Regions from separate parts of the Blautia sp. ZXY-1-B12 genome, predicted to be linked through region 2. Evidence: riboswitches for the same ligand, from Rfam matches in the RefSeq annotation. Region 2 holds a riboswitch; the other holds the start of a gene.

Region 1 (4,377 bases), on a different contig from region 2:
AATTTACGGTTACTGTTCACTGGTGATATCCCGCGAGGTGTTTTGTGTGAGCGAAGGTCACAGAAAACCCGAGACATACCGCGCGAATTTATGCGATTAGCATAAATTAAGTTTGTGAAGCAAACGATACTCCTTGGGCATTGCACAAGGAGGTTCATATTTCCTGCATCGCGAAGCGTGTTGCTGAGAACGGAGTGAACAGTAACAATTTACGCATCCTGTACCTTAATTGCTGTATAAATATTAGAAGATTTTGATTTGGATGGATGGAAGGTAACACACACATAGTCGCCGTATTCCATGCCGCCTGCAGTGAGATCCTGCGCGTTTTCTGTACGGAAGGTATCTATGGCACCGTCATCTGTCTGTACAGTGATGGTGTTGGCAGTACTTCCAATGATCGTGCCGGTTACTGTAAAGGAAATATGTTTGTCATTAATGGTATCAGGATCCTCACCTGTCACAGCAATAATACGGACTTCTTCCAGGGATGTTGTTTCCAGATCTCCGATATAAGTAACATTAACATGAGATCCCGGGGCAATTCCTCCCTTGAAGTAAGCGGGAATTGCTGACATATCCAGATTAAAGGAGGTGTCACTTCCGGCAGGAAGAATCCGGAGGATATTCAGATTTACTCCCTGTACAGTTGCCAGCAGCTGTTTTTCTTTATTTTCTATCTGCTCCGGTGTCTGTGTGAGTTTTGGATCCGGAGTTGGGGTAGGATCCGGTATTTCCAGATCTTTCAGATCAGAAATACTCAGTACTTTCAGGTGACTGGCATTTAAGGATACGGAAGAATCATTGGAGGTATCCGGGAATTTTCCCTTGAATGTAAGGTAAACCCAGTCACCGGCTTTGATTCCATTCTGATAATATTGTTTTGTTCCTGTGATCGGATAGGTGGCTGTTTTTCCTTTCTTTGATTTTATTGTGATGGTATTGGAAGTCAGGGAAATGACCTGCCCATGCGCAGTGCGCTTTTTCAGCTTATTTTTTTTATGAAATTCATCTACAACCTTCAGAACATGTACACTGCCTGTGTCAGTACCGGAAAGCTGACCTTCGTAAATGATACTGATTTCATCGCCGGTGATCATGCCGCCTTTACATTCCAGGGTGGCATTGGAAACATTAAATACATAGGAGGCACTGTCCGTGTTCAGAATAAGCTGGCTTCCTGAAAAATCCTGCAGGGTACCGGAAAGTTCATCCATATAGATACGGTCTTTTGTTTCGGTTTCAGTTGTGGTGTCAGATGAAGAAGTAAGTTCCCGGACGGATGTGTCTCCGGTGGATGTGAATTGTTCCAGTATGGTTTCAGGGCTGCATCCGGCAAAAGAAAAGCTAAGGCCGGCACAGACACATGCAGCAAGCAGTTTTTTCATAATACAGACAGGACCTCCGATAAATCATTCGTTTGAACATGATTCCTGCCGTATGCAATAATTATTTACAGGGAGGGATATTGCTTTCCGGCGGTTCGGGGATAAAATCAAAAATTTTCCGGTAGCTTTCCCATTCGTCATTGTCTTTGGCAGGAGTGCATATCAGGCCGGTACATTCCGTACAGGCGTTGGTATTCAGGTAATTATCATAACATATATTATAAGGATTTTGGCAGTTATTTTTACATATTTCTGACATTTTTTACCTCCATGATTATAGCAGACCGAGGCGGGATATCTGTATTCATGTAATTTCTCATTTCTGAAGATGCCGGACTGCTGCATAATGTTATAGTATTAGTATATGCGGCTGTTTTATTCATAGACTTACGAGTGTTTGCAGCAATATTCTCAAGTAAAAAAAGCAGACCATTCGTATAGAATGAACAAAAAACAGCATTCAAATTTGTGAAAATAATAACGGAAAATATATTGCAATTTCTATGGATTGTGTTATAATTTCGATAAATAAATAATAGCGAAGTAGGATTTTATGCGTCAAGTGTTCACAGGCTGGGGAGTCGCCGTGAAACGAAAAGCAGAAAGCGTGCTGCTTACGATATAATTTCCGCACCCGTTGCTACATATGAGAGCATCTCATAATGTGGAGGGATTATTATTTATGTAACTACTCTATTTTTTAAACACATTATGGAGGTGTTTTTATTATGCAGAAAAAACAATATTGGAACGTAAAAACATTGGTGTTCATGGCTCTTCTGATCGCCATGCATCTGGTACTCACACGAGTTCTGGTCATTGATCTTGGTGCGTACCGTATTTCTGTGGGAAGTGTATGTACAATCCTTGCAGGTCTGTGGCTGGGACCGGTGGCAGGCGGTGTCTGTGGATTATGTGCAGATATTATCGGGTGCTTTATGAAAGGCTATGCTGTAAATCCGTTTATCACAGTTGCAGCAATCCTCTGGGGTGTGCTTCCTGCCCTTGCAAAACCATTATTTGCAAACAGAAAGAAAACAGGAAAGACAGTTGGTATCTGCGTATCTATCGTGGTAACTGCAGTTCTCAGCTCTTTGGTTCTTACAACAGCAGGACTTGTGATCATGCTTGGATATAACTTCTATGCGATCATGCCCGGAAGACTGGTACAGTTTGTAATTATGATCCCGATTTACTGTGTATTAACATGTCTGCTGTATTTCAGTCCGCTGACAGCAATGGTGGTAGGTAATACATCACCTGCAGTGCTGAAAAACAAAACAGTATAATTGAGTTACTGTTCACACACCACTATTCCGCGAGGTGTTTTGGCATGAATATGCCAAAATCCCGAGACATACAAGCCAAAATTCCATTGCCGCAGGCAATCTGGAATGAATTTTGGCTACGTTACTGTGAACGGAGTGAACAGTAACATAATTAAGTCAGAGATAAAATACAGAATAAGACTTGAATATTAAAATGATATACAACATAGTTGGCGCGAACTATGTTAAATGAATCAACTGATTCCCCGAAAAAGAAAAGTTAAAATCTATAAAAATTAAGAACTATCTGTAAAAGCAGAAAATGAAAATGCTTTACAGATAGTTCTTTTTTATTTCTCAGGCGGGAAATTTCCGTTTTCATCCGGCTGCACGCGGAACCAGTAGGTGTATAGCTGATGAAACCCCAGCGATTTATAAAGAGCGCGGGCATTGTCATTTCCTTCTACAACCTGAAGATATGCATTCTGTGCACCTTTTTTCATTCCTTCTTTCAGAAGTCCGGTGCAGATCTGACGGGCATAGCCATGTTTGCGGTATTCTTCTTTGACATGGATGGCATAGATGCCGATATAATCTCTGTCCAGAATACCAAGTCCGGTTGCGATGATCTGGTTGTCCATGCGGATGGAAGCACAGATGGTTTCCTTGAGGATTGCCTGATACATAGATGGAACAACCTTCCGGTGGATGGGATTGGTGGTGTTTTTTAAACGGAACAGACTTTCAATCCATTCGGAGGGAATATTGTCACAGAAGGTTACATCAGGATATGGAGCATCCAGCCGTGCGGCGTTCATGCTCATTGCCATGACATTGGTGGTATGCTGGATAGCATATCCACGGTTTTCCAGAACATAATCAAAGTCAGGAGAGACAAGAGGACTGATCTTAAATACAGCGGGGGTTCCCAGACGCTTATATACGCTTTCACAATATGGGATTTTTTCCCGCCAGGTGAGGGTGGAATTGCCGAACTGTTCTACGCTGTTGGTTCTGTGTGTATAAAAATAAGAAAATCTCAGGATCCAGCCGTCGTATAATTCCATCTTGTGAGATGGCCAGGCATTCAGAGACATATCTTCAATCTGTTTAATTGTAGTTTCCATAATATAAGGAAGACTCCTTTCCATAATAAGTCCGCAGATATGAGCGAGGACAGTGATTTATTATACAAAGTTCCGGGAAAATGCGCAATAGTTTATCTGTTCAGGGATTGTTATCAATGCTTTGAAGGAGAGGGAACAGTTTCTCGGCCAGAAGCTTATGCCCATACAAAGTAAGATGAATCCCGTCCGTTGTTATGGCATCAAATCCCGATTGAGTTGCTTCCTTATTAAAATAGTTATGCAGAGGCAGAAATGGAAGTCTGAATCTGACAGAGAGCTGTCGGATAATATCAGACATGGTATGGACATAGGGAATCCATGTCTCATATTCTTCCGGATGTGGAAAGATAAAGGGTTCCATAAGGATTACCTGCCTGGCATCTGCAGTGAGCAGATCCAATAATTCATTGTAATGAGTGGCAAACTCTCTTATCATCTGTTCTTTCTGAGAATCCATCCGGTCTGTGTTCATTATCAGACCGATATCATTGATGCCGATCAGCAGAGTTACAACAGGAGAGTGATGCAAAGAAATACGGTGTTGGCGGATATTTTCAAGGACTCTTGTCACAGTGAAGCCATCTATGCCACAGT
Region 2 (4,377 bases):
AGTATTGAGTGGTGAATGCATTAACAGTCCGGTGTTGGGACAGATTCCTCCTGAAAGACTGTCAGGAGGAGTGAAAACGTTGTTGCTGATTTTAAATGAACCGGATCGGATTTTCAATGCCTCGACCTGTGGCGATAACTGTGCAAAATGGATATTGGAAATAGGCAGGATTAAAGATGTTACCATTAATCTCAGACATATGATGAGTTTTGGAAAAGACACAAAATTTGAGATAAAAGTCCAAAATGGAGGAGAAACGGTCCATTCAATGAAGGAACTTGTTCCTATAGCAAATAAGTATTTAAATGAAATGAAACAGGAGTAGTGATTATGAAAGGTTCACATAGAATCATTGTAGAATCCAGAAAAGTGAAATATGATTTTGTAATTCATAGGAATATTACAATTATTACTGGTGACAGTGGATCAGGTAAGACTGTTTTAATTGATCTTATACATGATTATGGAAGATATGGTGCGGACAGCGGTGTATTTCTTTCCTGTGACTGCCCCTGTAAAGTGATTGATAGTGAGGATTGGGAAAGAAAGATAGAAGAAACAACAGGAAGCATTATTTTTATTGATGAAGGAAATCGCTTCCTCGTTTCAAAGAAGTTTGCACAGCTTGTGCAGGGATCTGATAATTACTTTGTACTGGCCACAAGAGAAAAGCTTCCGGCATTGCCATATAGTGTAAGTGAAATATATGGATTTCGCAAATCTGGAAAATTTCATGATGCGAAACAGAAATATAATGAGATTTATCATTTGTACGGTGAAATATCAGAGGAAAAGAATATCAATCCGAAACTTGTAATAACAGAGGATTCCAATTCTGGATTTGAATTTTTTAAAGAAATGTCCAGACAGAAGGGTGTGAACTGTTTTTCTGCTGGTGGGAAGTCAAATATCATCAGACAGTTGGAACAGAGACCGAATGAAGAGGGTACAATTTTGGTCATTGTAGATGGAGCTGCATTTGGTTCAGAGATGAAAGATATCAGTGAATGCATTAAAACACAGGGAAACATTGTACTCTATGCACCAGAATCTTTTGAGTGGTTGTTACTTTCAACAAAGGAAATACCGGAAGTAAAAGTAGAAACAATACTTCAGAATCCGGAAGAATATATAGACAGTAAAGAGTATATCAGTTGGGAACGATATTTTACAGATTTATTGATAGAAAGTACCAGTAAGAATTTTATATGGGCATATTCGAAGAAAAGGCTTACAAAGGCGTACTTTGCTCCAAGAATAGTGAATGCGGTAAAAACAATCATGAAATTGGTAGACTGGGAAAAATCATTCTGAAAAGTCAGAAAAACCCTTTTCTATTATCGTATTACATGGTATACTGAATACCGAAATGAATGATATGCAAAATAGGATTTTATGCGTCAAGTGTTCGGTGAATGGGGAGTTGTCACTGAAACGAAAAGTGCGTCTTACGGTATATTATCCGCACCCGTTGCAAACAATATAAGAGGATATCTCATATTGTGTTAGGGAATGTTTTCGACATACATTCTATCACAATTGGAGATATCCTTTTTAATTTGGTCAAAAGGATAATCTCCATTTCAAAAATACAAAGGAGGTTATTTTTTAATGGTTGACAAAGTGAAAATTGAGCAGGCAGTCCGTCTGCTTCTGGAAGGTATCGGTGAAGATATCACACGGGAAGGTCTGATTGATACTCCTGACAGGATTGCCCGCATGTGTGAAGAAATTTACGGAGGTCTTGGTCATGAAGCGGATCAGCATCTGTTAAAGCAGTTTCCTGTAGAAAATAATGAAATCGTGCTGGAAAAAGACATCACCTTTTACTCCATGTGTGAGCATCATCTGATGCCTTTTTATGGAAAAGCTCATCTTGCATACATCCCCAACGGCAAAGTTACCGGTTTAAGCAAACTGGCACGTACAGTAGAGGTTTATTCCAGAAGGCCACAGATCCAGGAACGGCTTACTGTTCAGATTGCAGATGCTTTGGAGCGTACTCTGGATCCAAAAGGAATTATGGTAATGCTGGAAGCGGAACATACCTGTATGACCATGCGCGGAATAAAAAAACCAGGAAGCAAAACAATCACTACTGTAACCCGTGGTGCGTTTACAGAAGATAAGGAACTGCAGAAAATGTTCCTTTCTATGGTAAAAGGATGAATAACAATTTTTCAGATATGGATCGTGTCAATCGGATCTGGAGGCACCCGGTTTATCAGGAACATTATAAAAAAATACAGGAACTTGAAAGTGAACGGATCTTCTGCCGTCATACCCCTGAACATTTTCTGGATGTTGCACGGTTGATGTACATTTATGCACTGGAGGAACATCTGGAGTTGCCCAAAGAGCTTATCTATGCAGCAGCACTTCTTCATGATATAGGACGTGCACAGCAATATCAGTACAACATTCCCCATGATATTGCAGGAGTAGAAATCGCACGGGAAATTCTGACAGATCTGCACTTTACAGAACAGGAAAAAGAACTGATTCTGTCTTCCATTGGACATCACCGAAAAGGAGATTCCTGCAGTACGCTGGCAGCACTTCTTTATAAAGCGGATAAGCAGTCCAGAAATTGTTTTTTATGTTCCGCTGCTTCCGAATGCTATTGGTCTGATGATAAAAAAAATATGAAAATTGAATACTGATCTTCTTCATAAGCACAAAAGAAAGGATGGGTTCTGCTCATGAAAATTGGAAACCGTTTTTTTGATACTAAGAATCATACTTACATAATGGGAATTTTGAATGTTACCCCTGATTCCTTTTCTGACGGCGGCAAATGGAATCATATGGATGAAGCTTTGAAACATACAGAGGCAATGATTGCTGATGGTGCAGATATTATTGATATCGGAGGCGAATCTACACGTCCCGGTCATACTCCTGTCAGTGCTGACGAGGAAGCACTGAGAGTTCTTCCTGTTATTGAAGCGGTCAAAAAACATTTTGACATTCCTGTTTCTGTAGATACTTTTAAGAGCAGTGTTGCTGAAAGCTCTATCCAGGCAGGAGCTGACCTGGTTAACGATATCTGGGGATTAAAATATGATCCGAAAATGGCAGCTGTGATCGCAAAATATGATGTGGCCTGTTGCCTGATGCACAACAAATCTAATACAGAATATCAAAACTTTCTCATTGATATGCTCGCCGAAACACAGGAATGTGTCAATCTTGCAAGACAGGCTGGCATTAAAGATGAAAAAATCATGCTTGATCCGGGAATTGGTTTTGGAAAAACATTTGAAATGAATCTGGAAGCAATGAATCACCTGGAGCTTTTTCAGAATCTGGGATTTCCGGTTCTCCTTGGTACATCCCGCAAATCCATGATCGGACTGGCACTGGATCTTCCTGTAGATCAGCGCGTGGAGGGGACTTTGGCTACCAGTGTAATTGGCGTAATGAAGGGATGCTCTTTTGTCCGTGTCCACGATGTTAAAGAAAACAAGCGTGTGATCCAGATGACAGAAGCAATCCTGGGACGCAGATAAATTACTGGCACAAAACAGATGGTAAATATAAATAACATACAGAAAGGATTTGCTGTTATGGATGAGACCAGATTAGACAAAATAGAAATTAAAGAGCTGGAGGTTTTTGCAAACCATGGTGTATATCCCGAGGAAAATGTTCTGGGACAGAAATTTGTTATTTCTGCCACGCTTTTTACCAGAACACGTCTGGCGGGATTAACCGATGAGTTGTCTGCTTCCATAAACTATGGCGAAGTCAGCCATATGATCACTGATTTCACCAGAAAACATACTTATAAACTTCTGGAATCTCTTGCAGAGAATCTTGCAGAAATGCTTCTTTGCTCTCTTTCCGGACTTGAAAAAATTACTCTGAAGATTGAAAAGCCCTGGGCACCGGTTGGTCTTCCTTTGAAAACCGTATCTGTGGAAATTACACGGAAATGGCATACTGCTTACATTGCTTTTGGCTCTAATATGGGTGATAAAAAGATGTATATAGACAATGGGATCCGTGGTCTGGCAGAGACAAAAGGATGCCGTATAGAGGCAATTTCCGATTATCTTATTACAGAACCTTACGGAGTTACTGATCAGGATGAATTTTTAAATGGAGTTCTGAAAATGCGGACACTTCTTACTCCTGGAGAATTGCTTGTGAGACTGCATCAGTTAGAACAGGCGGCAAACAGGGAACGTATCATCCACTGGGGACCAAGGACACTGGATCTGGATATCCTGTTTTATGATCAGGAAATTATTGATATGCCAGATCTTCATATTCCTCATATTGATCTGCACAACCGCGATTTCGTTCTTGTACCAATGAATCAGATTGCTCCGTATCTGCGACATCCTGTGTTAAATCAGACCATTTCGCAGC

Evidence for each region. Region 2 has a riboswitch for tetrahydrofolate ahead of folE (GTP cyclohydrolase I FolE). Riboswitches for the same ligand answer to the same signal wherever they lie in the genome.
Region 1: another riboswitch for tetrahydrofolate. It lies ahead of AC075L_RS15930 (folate family ECF transporter S component); the one in region 2 lies ahead of folE (GTP cyclohydrolase I FolE).

The regions. Positions count from the first base shown of each region.
Region 1 is NZ_JBWJVP010000229.1:42,472-46,848, reverse strand. It holds gene AC075L_RS15940 (amidohydrolase family protein) at 1-26, shown strand, start outside; gene AC075L_RS15935 (hypothetical protein) at 210-1,388, opposite strand; THF riboswitch at 1,926-2,030, shown strand; gene AC075L_RS15930 (folate family ECF transporter S component) at 2,117-2,677, shown strand; gene AC075L_RS15925 (GNAT family N-acetyltransferase) at 3,007-3,783, opposite strand; gene AC075L_RS15920 (SGNH/GDSL hydrolase family protein) at 3,884-4,377, opposite strand, start outside.
Region 2 is NZ_JBWJVP010000272.1:3,754-8,130, forward strand. It holds gene AC075L_RS19210 (DUF4869 domain-containing protein) at 1-325, shown strand, start outside; gene AC075L_RS19215 (ATP-binding protein) at 331-1,314, shown strand; THF riboswitch at 1,380-1,476, shown strand; gene folE (GTP cyclohydrolase I FolE) at 1,612-2,169, shown strand; gene AC075L_RS19225 (HD domain-containing protein) at 2,166-2,663, shown strand; gene folP (dihydropteroate synthase) at 2,703-3,512, shown strand; gene folK (2-amino-4-hydroxy-6-hydroxymethyldihydropteridine diphosphokinase) at 3,570-4,377, shown strand, end outside.